Regions from separate parts of the Blautia faecicola genome, predicted to be linked through region 2. Evidence: riboswitches for the same ligand, from Rfam matches in the RefSeq annotation. Region 2 holds a riboswitch; each other region holds the start of a gene.
The links. A riboswitch is a leader RNA that binds a small molecule or an ion and turns the genes downstream of it on or off. The one in region 2 is predicted to bind thiamine pyrophosphate.

Region 1: another riboswitch for thiamine pyrophosphate. It lies ahead of thiS (sulfur carrier protein ThiS); the one in region 2 lies ahead of thiC (phosphomethylpyrimidine synthase ThiC).
Region 3: another riboswitch for thiamine pyrophosphate. It lies ahead of thiD (bifunctional hydroxymethylpyrimidine kinase/phosphomethylpyrimidine kinase); the one in region 2 lies ahead of thiC (phosphomethylpyrimidine synthase ThiC).

The regions. Positions count from the first base shown of each region.
Region 1 covers NZ_SDKC01000001.1:232,219-236,391, forward strand. Annotated here, with positions in the region: gene ETP43_RS00865 (zinc-binding metallopeptidase family protein) at 1-131, shown strand, start outside; gene ETP43_RS00870 (DMT family transporter) at 140-1,000, shown strand; gene ETP43_RS00875 (LacI family DNA-binding transcriptional regulator) at 1,112-2,104, shown strand; TPP riboswitch at 2,188-2,295, shown strand; gene thiS (sulfur carrier protein ThiS) at 2,468-2,671, shown strand; gene thiF (sulfur carrier protein ThiS adenylyltransferase ThiF) at 2,674-3,321, shown strand; gene ETP43_RS00890 (thiazole synthase) at 3,441-4,173, shown strand, end outside.
Region 2 covers NZ_SDKC01000001.1:1,363,749-1,367,921, reverse strand. Annotated here, with positions in the region: gene ETP43_RS06125 (AAA family ATPase) at 1-135, opposite strand, end outside; gene ETP43_RS06120 (homoserine dehydrogenase) at 314-1,600, opposite strand; TPP riboswitch at 1,809-1,919, shown strand; gene thiC (phosphomethylpyrimidine synthase ThiC) at 2,255-3,565, shown strand; gene tpiA (triose-phosphate isomerase) at 3,730-4,173, opposite strand, start outside.
Region 3 covers NZ_SDKC01000001.1:1,117,818-1,121,990, forward strand. Annotated here, with positions in the region: gene ETP43_RS05040 (glycoside hydrolase family 32 protein) at 1-520, shown strand, start outside; gene ETP43_RS05045 (adenylosuccinate synthase) at 656-1,930, shown strand; TPP riboswitch at 1,986-2,094, shown strand; gene thiD (bifunctional hydroxymethylpyrimidine kinase/phosphomethylpyrimidine kinase) at 2,345-3,160, shown strand; gene cytX (putative hydroxymethylpyrimidine transporter CytX) at 3,153-4,173, shown strand, end outside.

The DNA.
Region 1 (4,173 bases), 1.1 Mb from region 2:
TACCTCTTCGCTATATGCATAATCCGGCAGAAGTGTGCAGTATGAAGGATGTGCAGGGATGTATTGACGTGCTTGCGGAATTTTTATGTGGAATCGGGTCTGATATTTGCCTGAAACCTCTGAAAGGATAAGGTGATTTATGAAAAAATATATGGCGATTGCCGGATTGGTATTAGTTACTGTTATCTGGGGAGGAGGATTTGTGGCCAGTGACATGGCTCTTGACAGTCTGTCGCCTTTTCAGATCATGACCATTCGTTTTCTGTTGGCTTCCGTGCTTATGGGTGGGATAAGTATCCGAAATCTTAAAGGAATAAAAAAAGAGGAAGTAACTGCAGGAGTTTTTATGGGCGCAGCTCTTTTTATTGGGTTTTCTCTTCAGATCATAGGACTGCAATATACGACTCCGTCAAAGAATGCGTTCCTCACAGCCACAAATGTGGTGATTGTTCCTTTTATTACTTTCCTGATCTGCAGGAAAAAGGTAGGATTCAGAGGTATAATAGGAGCAGTGCTGGCCATAGCAGGGGTAGGACTTCTGTCCCTGGATAAAGATCTGTCTCTGGGACTGGGTGACGGACTGACCCTTATATGTGCAGTGGGCTTTGCTTTTCAGATTTTTCTGACAAGCATCTTTGTGAAAAAGTACAGGGCATCTGTGTTGAACTTTATTCAGATGTGTACGGCAGGTATTTTATCATTGATATTCATGATTGCCTCCGGGCAGGTGCATTTTCAGGTTACTGCAAAAGGATGGTGGAGTGTTCTCTATCTCGGCATTATCAGCACAACGGTCTGCTATCTTCTTCAGACAGCATGCCAGAAGTATGTGGATGAGACAAAGGCGGCGATTATTTTGTCTATGGAGTCTGTCTTTGGAACCTTGTTCTCGGTCATGATTCTTCATGAAAGTATCACATTGCGCATGATATTGGGATGTATCATTATTCTGGCGGCGGTTATTCTGGCGAATTCAGCCACGGAGGAGACAGCGTCGTAACAATTCGTTGCGTGGTTGGGGGCAATATGGTAAGATAAACCATGAAATGCACTGACATAGCTGATGCGATTCGAAAAATATTGAAAAGTATCATGCAGAGAGGGAGTTAAGATGGCTACAATAAAAGATATCGCAGAGCGTACCGGTTTTTCCGCAGCGACAGTCTCCAGAGTTTTGAACCATGATGAGACGTTGAATGTGCAGGATGAGACCAGAATGAAAATATTTGATACTGCCAGGGAACTTCAGTATCAGGCAAAGGAAAGAAAAAGCAGGAAGCGTCACCTGACGGTTGGAGTTTATTATTCCTATTCCAGAGAGGAGGAGCTGAGAGATACTTATTATCTGACAGTCCGTCTGGCGGTAGAAAAAAAACTAGAGGCAGAGAATATGGAACGCTGTCAGATCCAGAATCTGGAGGAACTGAAGAATCTTGGAGGACTCGATGGCCTTTTGTGTCTTGGAACGTTCAGTAAGAGTATGGTAAGGCAGATAGAAGCCTTCAAAAAACCCACAGTATTTCTGGATGCTATGCCAAAAGGAGATCAGTTTGATTGCGTAGTCAATGATCTGGACAGTTCTGTGGAAGCGGTGATGGATTATCTGACAGGACTGGGACATAAAAAGATAGCATTTATTGGCGGCTATGAAGTCGACAAGGATGGCGAGGAAGTGCATGATGAACGAATGGTAACTTACAAAAAATATATGGAGCGAATCGGTGAATTCTCTCCGGCACTTGTGCGGGTGGGAAGCTTCACGCCGGAGGACGGTTATGTGCTGTGCAGGGAAATCCTGGAAGGGAAGGAGAAACCTACAGCAATATTTGCAAACAACGACTCTCTGGCAGTGGGCTGTTATCGGGCAGTCAGTGAAAAGGGACTCCGGATTCCGGAGGATGTGAGTATTGTGGGATATAATGATATAGCGGTGGCCAACTATCTGGTTCCGCCGCTGACTACAGTGCGCCTGCATATGGAATTATTGGGTGAGGAGGCGGTTTGCCTTCTTCGTGAACGCATCACATCCTCCAGGGAGATAGGGTTAAAAGTGATCGTACCTGCGAAGCTTATTGTACGTGGCAGCGCAGACAGGGTAAAATAAAAAGCGAAGCGATGTATTAATTAAAAAAGACAAAAAATATATTTGACAGAACAGAAAAAAATAATTATACTTGAACTGTCAAATAAATAGAACCGGGGAGCTTATGTGATAGGCTGAGAGGAAGTTGAAAATTTCGACCCGTATACCTGATTTGGATAATGCCAACGTAGGAACGTTATGTAAGAGAGTCGGTAACTGTGAAGCTACAGAAGAATTACGACAGATTTAACGGGAGATACTTAGGTATCTCCTTTTTTACGCGAATCCGGGTATAAAAGAATGAGATTGAGCGAGAGTTCATGAAGGGGCGCACCACCGAGGGTACGTTTCTTTGTGGACTCTTTTTTGCTTCAAGGAGGTGAGATGCAGGTGATCAAAGTAAACGGAAAAGAAATCGAACTGGAGAAGGCAACTTCTGTAGAAGTGTATCTTGAAAGTGCAGGATACCAGATGAAGCGGATTGCAGTAGAACTGAATGGCGAGATCCTTCCCAAAAACGAGTATGCGGACAGGATGTTAGAAGACGGAGACTGCATGGAGGTGGTGACATTTGTAGGAGGAGGCTGAAAATGGAGACAACGAAGGTTTTGACTAAAGAGGAAATACAGGCTGCACTTGAAGAACGTCATTCACCGGAAAAGCAAAAGAAACTGTCCGAAGGCCGGGTGACGATCGCAGGTCTCGGAGGTCTGGGATCCAACGTGGCATATGCACTTGCACGTATCGGCGTGGGCCATCTTCATCTTATTGATTTTGATGTGGTGGATATTACGAATCTGAACCGGCAGCAGTATTTTACAGAACATATCGGTATGTACAAAACAGATGCTTTAAAGTCTCTGCTTCAAAAGATTAATCCGTATATCGATATTCAGACGGATTGCATCAAAGTGACAGAAGAGAATCTGATTTCACTTTTTGAGAATGCAGGAATTATATGTGAAGCATTTGACAATCCGGAGGCAAAAGCCATGCTTGTAAATGGAATTCTGGAGCATTTTCCGGAGAAAAAACTGGTGTCCGCATCCGGAATGGCCGGGTATGGAAGCAGCAATACAATTCGTACCCGGCGATTGATGAAAAACTTCTATCTTTGTGGGGATCAGGTTACGGAACCGACCTATGGCAACGGACTGATGGCGCCGCGGGTTGCGATCTGCGCAGCCCATGAAGCCAATATGATCACCCGTTTGCTGCTTGGAGAAGAAGAAATATAGCAGCTATTCAGCAGACATTGTGAAAACAGTGAACGATTACGAAGTATAAAGAATACAGGTAACTATTCAGCAGATATTAAGTAGACAATGAACAGTTACGAAGAAGGAGAAATAAACCTATGAGTACAAAAGATACATGGAGCCTTGGAGGACATGAATTTACATCAAGATTTATCTTAGGATCAGGAAAATTTTCTTTGGATCTTGTGAAAGCCTGCATTGAAAAAGCAGACGCACAGATCATCACACTGGCACTTCGCCGTGCAAACGAAGGGGGACTTGCCAATATTTTGGATTACATTCCGGAGAATGTAACCCTGCTTCCGAATACATCCGGAGCAAGAAATGCCCAGGAGGCAGTGCGGATCGCCAGATTATCAAGAGAAGTGGGATGTGGGGATTTTGTAAAGATCGAAGTTGTACACGATTCCAAATATTTATTACCGGATAACTATGAGACGATCAAAGCAACAGAAATCCTTGCAAAGGAAGGATTTGTAGTTATGCCTTATATGTATCCGGACCTGAATGCGGCAAGGGCTCTGAAAGATGCCGGAGCAGCCTGCATCATGCCACTGGGAGCACCCATCGGATCAAACAAAGGTCTGGCGACAAAGGAGTTTATCCAGATCCTCATCGATGAGATGGATCTGCCGATCATCGTTGATGCGGGAATCGGCCGCCCGTCTCAGGCATGTGAGGCTATGGAAATGGGAGCGGCTGCCGTTATGGCGAATACAGCAATCGCGACAGCCGGAGACGTGCCGGTTATGGCAGAGGCATTTAAAAAGGCAATCGAAGCAGGACGAAGCGCCTACCTTTCCGGTCTGGGAAGACAGATCGAAAGAGGAG
Region 2 (4,173 bases):
CGGCACGTCTTCCAGCAATACATGTCCTCCTGCTGCCAGTGTGGTCAGCACCAGATCAATAGTCTCTTCCTTTCCAACCAGTACTTTTCCGATATTTTCTCTTAATGCCTGCACCCAGGCTCTTGATTGTTCCATGTAAAAAGTCCTCCCATATCAAGTGATTCAGGTGTTTTATCAGCATTTTGCATGATATTTTTCCCTGTTTTCATGTCTCTTTCGTTACATTTGAACGAATAGTTACATTATAACTTGATATGAGAGGACTTTCAAGTGCTGTGTGCACTTTCTGTGACTCAACACAGTTGTTTTCTTTTTATGCCACACGAATCATTCCGGAGATTTCTTTCACGGTAGACATGCCCTTTGCCACTGCCAGCGCATCCTTCAGATTCTTCTCTTTCACATCATCTGTGATCACTACGATCTCTGCATACTGGTCATTCTTTCTTCTCTGGATAACCTGCGCCAGACTGACACCACTGTTGCCAAATACACTGGCAATATTGGCCAGTACACCCGGACGGTCTTCCACAAACATGCGAATGAAGAACTTACTGCTGATCTCGTTCATGTGCTTGATCGGAAGATTCTTATAACAGGTACATCCGATTCGTCCACAGCAATCATTCAAAATATTTCTTACAATATCAAAGACATCGCCCACAACTGCACTGGCTGTCGGCAGTTCTCCGGCACCACGGCCATAGAACATGGCATCCTGTACGGCATCCCCCTGTACAAAAACTGCGTTGTATGCATCATTAACAGACGCCAGTGGATGATTGACATCGATCAGCATCGGATGGACTCTCGCTTCGATACCTTCCGGTGTATTTCTTGCCACACCAAGGAGTTTGATCACGCAGCCCATCTCTTTGGCATACTGGATATCCGTCGCTGTGATCTTGGTGATTCCTTCCGTATATACGTCATCAAAGGTAACCCGTGAATTAAAAGCAGCGCTGGCAAGGATCGCAACCTTTCTTCCCGCATCCAGTCCTTCCACATCAGCGGTCGGATCACTTTCCGCATATCCCAGTTCCTGTGCCAGTTTCAGGGCATCGGCGAATTCCATGCCATTCTGGCTCATCTTAGTCAGGATAAAGTTGGTAGTTCCGTTCATGATACCCATCACTTCTGAGATATGATTTCCTGCAAGACACTGCTTGATCGGACGAATGATCGGGATACCACCGGCTACTGCCGCTTCGTGTAAGAAATCTTTCTTATTCTTTGCTGCGGTATCCAGCAGAATATGTCCGTCAGCTGCGATCAGATCTTTGTTGGCAGTTACCACATTTTTTCCTGCTTCCAGAGCTTCCAGAATATACGTTCTTGCCGGTTCCATGCCACCGATCAGCTCAATAACGATCTCGATCTCCGGATCCTCCACGATCTCTTTCCAGTTATCCGTAAGCAAGGACGGATCATCGATCTTTTTGGATGCTTTTTCAATATTACGAACCAGAATTTTCTTCAATTCCACTTTTGCACCCAATTTCGGGATCATTTCCTCTTCCTGCATTTTCAGCACTTTATAAACACCACCGCCTACGGTACCTAAACCAAGCAGGGCTGCTTTAATGACTCTGTCTGCCATATGTTTCTCCTTTTCCGCCCAAGAAAGTTTCCTGACTTTCTTTTCTCAGGGCAACATCACTTTTCGCCCATTTTACCACACTAAAGTGAACTTGTGAAGTGTGAAGTTCCGGATACACTGAAATTTCTCCGAATTCTCTCTTGCATTTTCACCTGTTCTGATACATAATAACATTAAGTGCATCGTTTCGATGTACCAGACAACCTTTATATTGCTGACGGGGAGCTGGTGAAAGCCGGCTGAGAGGAGACGTGATTCCGTTTCGACCCGAAAACCTGATTTGGATAATGCCAACGTAGGAAAGATATACCGGATAAAAGAGGTAGACATACACACACTGTTTCTTTTTTCCATCAGACAGATTACAGGATCCTTACTCAGGTAAGGGTCCTTTTTATTTCGCGCAGTATATCCGGCTGTCAAAAGCGATGCATTGGGGACACCACTTTGTACCGCTGTAAAAAAGACAAAATCTTATGATTTTGTTCAGCATCAGAAACCCGGAACCTGCTTTCTGATGCAGGCGTCAGCAACTACTCCTATAGATTCTCCGGACGTATGATTTTTGTTCTGCATGGATACGTCTGTGTTTTGCTGACGTCAAAAACAGATACTTTTTTATTATGTATGTGAAAAGAATGGAGGCAAAACAACATGAGAAATTACACCACTCAGATGGATGCGGCACGCAAGGGAATCATCACACCCGAAATCAGCCTTGTAGCCGAAAAGGAACATATGGATGTCAGTAAACTGATGACGCTTGTTGCAGAAGGTAAAGTAGCAATCTGCGCCAATAAAAATCACACCTGTTTAAGTGCGGAAGGTGTTGGAAGTATGCTCCGCACAAAAATCAATGTCAATCTCGGTGTTTCCCGTGACTGTAAAGACTATGATATCGAAATGAAAAAAGTAATGAGCGCTGTAGAACTCGGTGCCGAAGCCATCATGGATCTTTCCAGCCATGGAAATACCCAGCCTTTCCGCCGTAAACTGACCAGTGAATGTCCGGTTATGATCGGTACGGTCCCTGTCTATGACAGCGTTATTCATTATCAGCGTGATCTTGCAACTCTGACCGCAAAAGACTTTATAGATGTGATCCGGATGCATGCGGAAGACGGTGTGGACTTTGTCACTCTCCACTGCGGAATCACACGAAAAACCATCGAGCAGATCAAAAAGCACAAACGAAAAATGAATATCGTCAGCCGTGGAGGAAGTCTGGTTTTTGCCTGGATGAGCATGACCGGAGAGGAAAATCCATTCTATGAATATTATGATGAAATTCTTGATATCTGTGAGGAATATGATGTAACCATTTCTTTAGGTGATGCCTGCCGGCCGGGATGTCTGGCAGATGCAACCGATGTATGCCAGATTGAAGAACTGGTTCGTCTCGGAGAACTGACAAAACGTGCCTGGGATCACAATGTACAGGTTATGGTGGAAGGTCCCGGACATGTGCCTCTGGATCAGGTAGCTGCCAATATGAAAGTCCAGCAGAGCATCTGTATGGGAGCTCCTTTCTATGTACTCGGACCTCTTGTCACCGATATTGCTCCCGGATATGACCATATCACCGCGGCCATCGGTGGCGCCGTTGCTGCCATGAACGGTGCTGCATTCCTTTGTTATGTAACACCTGCAGAACACCTGGCTCTTCCAAATGTAGAAGATACCAAGCAGGGAATCATTGCCTCCAAAATCGCAGCTCATGCAGCTGATATTGCCAAAGGAATCCCCGGCGCCCGTGATATAGATGATAAAATGGCAGATGCACGTCGTGTGCTCGACTGGGATGCCCAGTATGCCTGTGCTTTAGATCCGGAAACTGCCAAATCCATCCGCGCCAGCAGAATGCCGGAAGATGACCACAGCGATACCTGCAGCATGTGCGGCAAATTCTGTGCTGTCAGAAGCATGAACAAAGCCCTCGCCGGAGAGTATATTGATATTTTGTAAAATTATCACTTTTTAAATGATCGTGTATTTTTCATTTAAAAGTAATTATGATGAAATTATAAAACGCCACGAAGCGCATTGGATCTGCTGAATATCACCAGATCTTCTTGCGTTTCGTGGCGTTTTGACACGTTTCTTTATTTACTTTTTACAAATGTAAGGATTTATTTGTAGTTTACGATCTGTCCGAATTCTTCTTTGAGGGAAGCGCCTCCAACCAGTCCGCCATCGATGTCTGCCTGAGCAAACAGGTCTGCTGCTGTTTTGGAGTTTACGGATCCACCGTACTGGATACGGATCTCTGCTGCTGTAGCATCATCGTATACTTCAGCGATACACTCACGGATCTTACCGCATACTTCCTGAGCCTGCTCAGTAGTAGCTGTTTTTCCGGTTCCGATAGCCCAGATTGGTTCGTAAGCGATAACGGCTTTCTTTGCCTGATCTGCTGTCAGACCCTGGAAGCCAATCTTAACCTGCTGACGGATGAAGTCCATGGTTACACCCTGCTCTCTCTGTTCCAGAGATTCACCACAGCACATGATAGGTGTCAGACCATGTTCAAATGCTTTGTGCATTTTTTTGTTGATGTCTTCATCTGTTTCTCC
Region 3 (4,173 bases), 250 kb from region 2:
GACGACACTGGACGCGGAGGGAAGAAGAGTGATGATCTCCTGGATGCGTATGCCGATGGCAGTGACAGACAGTACGGATCGCCCGGCATGGAACGGTATGATGAGCAGTGCCCGCGTGGTGGAAGAAAAAGAGGGACATCTGTATTTCCACATGCATCCACAGGTGGACGCATACCTCAGCGCGGAAACTACAGCCGAAGAGGCAGCAGAGAGTGGAAGAGTCTTCCGGATCCGGACGGATCTTTCTGAGGGAGAAACCTTAAATATTGGCGGGTATGTGATCAGCCGCAGCGAAGGAAAGATCGTTGGCGACCGGTCAGCCGTTCTTGAAGGATGTGACGAAGTGCGAACTGTTGATGCGACTCCGGTGATCGAGGGTGCGGCACAGCTGGATATTCTGGTGAACGATCATCTGATTGAAATCTTTGTCAACGACGGTCAGTATGTGCTCAGCCATGTGGTTTACGGAAAATCGAAAAAGATTTTCGGAAAATATGAAAAAGTTCTGGTGGGAAAATAAGAAAGATGGTATACTTATTAAGGAAATTTATAATTGACTTTAATTTATAAGTAATAATAAGTTTTACTAATAAGAAAAGTGTTGTATAATCATTTTTGTAAAGAAAATGATGATAACCCGTCAGGAGGTAACCAAATGATTAAAGCTGTTGTTGGAGCAAACTGGGGAGATGAAGGAAAAGGTAAGATTACCGATATGCTGGCTAAAGAAGCGGACATTATCGTTCGTTTCCAGGGTGGAGCCAATGCCGGACATACCATCGTAAATGATTACGGCAAGTTCGCACTGCATACTCTGCCGTCAGGTGTATTTTATAATCATACCACAAGCGTGATCGGAAACGGTGTTGCACTGAATGTACCACTGGTTTTTAAAGAGATCCAGGATATCGTATCCAAAGGGGTACCGACACCGAAGATCCTGATTTCCGACCGTGCACAGATGGTAATGTCTTATCACATTCTGTTTGATCAGTACGAAGAAGAACGTCTGGGTGGCAAATCCTTCGGATCCACAAAATCAGGTATCGCTCCTTTTTATTCTGATAAATTTGCAAAGATCGGTTTTCAGGTCAGCGAGTTGTTTGACGAGGAAGCGCTGAAAGAAAAAGTAGCAGGCATCTGCGAGAAAAAGAACGTTATGCTGGAGTATCTGTATCACAAACCGCTTCTGAAACCGGAAGAGATTTTTGAAGAGCTGATGAGCTACAAGAAGATGCTGGAGCCATATGTATGCGACGTATCTTTGTTCCTGTGGAACGCACTGAAAGAAGGAAAAGAGATCCTGTTAGAGGGTCAGCTGGGATCCTTAAAAGACCCGGATCACGGTATTTACCCAATGGTAACTTCTTCCTCCACACTGGCAGGATACGGTGCAGTAGGAGCAGGTGTACCGCCATATGAGATCAAGAAAATCATCACCGTATGTAAAGCATACTCCAGCGCAGTAGGAGCAGGAGCATTCGTATCCGAGATATTCGGAGACGAGGCAGATGAGCTGAGACGCAGAGGCGGAGACGGCGGCGAGTTCGGTGCAACAACCGGAAGACCGAGACGTATGGGATGGTTCGATGCAGTGGCTTCCAAATATGGATGCCGTATGCAGGGAACTACCGATGTAGCGTTCACCGTACTGGATGTTCTGGGATATCTGGATGAGATTCCGGTATGTGTAGGATACGACATCGACGGCAAAGTAACTACAGACTTCCCGACCACCACACTGCTGGAAAAGGCAAAGCCGGTGTATGAAACTCTGCCGGGATGGAAATGCGATATCCGCGGTATCAAGAAATACGAAGATCTGCCGGAAAACTGCAGAAAATACATCGAATTCGTAGAAGAGAAGATTGGTTTCCCGATCACCATGATTTCCAATGGTCCGGGAAGAGATGATATCATCTACAGATAAGAAATGCTATACCGGGATTGCTTTATTGCTGTGCAATTTTGCAATCCTCAAAACCGAATAGAAAACGGGGAGCTTGCATAAGCAGGCTGAGAGGAGACTGGCAGCGTTTCGACCCATAACCTGATTTGGATAATGCCAACGTAGGGATGATTTACAGAGAAAAACAGGCACACCATCCTTTTGGTGTGTCTGTTTTGGCTTGCGTTGCATATCAATAATTGATCCGGTGAATCAATTTTGATACGCGAGTAATGAGCCAGAATCCATGCTTGCATGGAATTATGGCGAATACCGCGAATGCTCATGAAACATGCAAAGCATGTTTTATGAGCTGATATAAGCGGCGGATTGGGGGCACCACCTTTCGTCGCTATAAAAAAGTAATGGTGAATTCATATGCAAAGGAGAAAAAATATGAGAACAGCATTAACAATCGCTGGCAGTGATTCCAGCGGAGGCGCCGGCATCCAGGCAGATATCAAGACGATGATGGCCAATGGCGTATATGCCATGAGTGCCATCACGGCTCTGACAGCCCAGAATACAACCGGCGTAACAGCAATTATGGAGGCAACTGAGGAATTTTTAGGAGAGGAACTGGACAATATTTTCACAGATATCTTTCCGGATGCAGTGAAGATCGGAATGGTTTCGTCCTCCGGTCTGATCATAAAGATTGCAGAAAAACTGAAAGAGTATGATGCAAAAAATATCGTGGTTGATCCGGTTATGGTGGCTACCAGCGGAGCCAGACTGATCAGTGAAGACGCGGTAAGCACCTTAAAAGAATATCTGTTTCCGCTGGCACAGATCCTGACACCGAATATCCCGGAGGCAGAAGTACTTTCCGGTATGACCATCACTTCTGAGGCGGAGATGATGGAGGCGGCTAAAGTGATCGGTGATCAGTACGGATGTGCGGTTCTGCTAAAAGGCGGTCATAAGGTGAATGATGCCAATGACCTGCTTTATCATGAAGGAACCTGCCAATGGTTTTACGGAAAACGGATCGATAACCCGAATACTCATGGAACCGGCTGTACGCTCTCCAGCGCGATCGCTTCCAACCTGGCAAAGGGATTTCCTATGGATGTGTCTGTAGAGCGCGCAAAGGCCTATATTTCCGGTGCTCTGGCAGCTATGCTGGATCTCGGCAAGGGCAGTGGTCCGATGAACCACGGGTTCGACATTACCGGAGAATATGTAAAGGAGGCATCTGATCATGAGTGAGAAAAGAACTTCTTTATTTGAAAACGGCCTGATCTGGTTTGGAGCGGGGGTATCGATCGCCGAGATCCTGACCGGAACGTACCTGGCTTCGCTGGGCATGAAAAAGGGATTGGCAGCGATTCTTGTGGGACATCTGATCGGATGCATCCTGTTGTTCCTTGCAGGTGTGATCGGTGGTAAAGTAAGAAAAAGTGCCATGGAAACCGTAAAGATCAGTTTTGGACAAAAAGGCAGCCTGTTTTTTGCCCTTCTGAATGTGATCCAGCTGGTGGGCTGGACCGCGATCATGATCTATGACGGTGCGCTGGCCGCCAATCAGGCCGCCGGTGTGGGCAACTGGGTCTGGTGTCTGGTGATCGGTGCGCTGATCGTTTTATGGATCGTGATCGGTATCACCAACCTTGGAAAGCTGAATACGGTTGCCATGGCAGCATTATTCATCCTTACCCTGATTCTCTGTAAAGTTATTTTCTTCGGAGATTATACAGCAGAGACCGTGGCAGCTGATGGACTGACCTTTGGCGCTGCTGTGGAACTGGCAGTGGCGATGCCGTTATCCTGGCTTCCGCTGATCAGTGATTATACGAGAGAAGCAAAACAGCCGGTAAAGGCAACCGCAGTCAGCGCTATCGTCTACGGTGTGATCAGCTGCTGGATGTACCTGATCGGTATGGGAGCAGCCATCTATACCGGCGAGAGCGATATCGCCCAGATCATGGTAAAAGCAGGTCTTGGTATCGTGGGACTGCTGATCATCATCTTCTCCACCGTTACTACGACCTTCCTGGACGCGTATTCCGCAGGAATCTCCAGTGAGACCCTCAGCCATAAGCTGAACGGAAAATATATCGCCATTGCGGTTACTGTCGTAGGTGCCCTGGCAGCTATCGTATATCCGATGGATAATATTACAAACTTCTTATACCTGATCGGATCCGTATTCGCTCCGATGATCGCGATCCAGATTGCGGATTTCTTCCTATTAGAAGAAGACCACAGCGAAAAAGAAATCC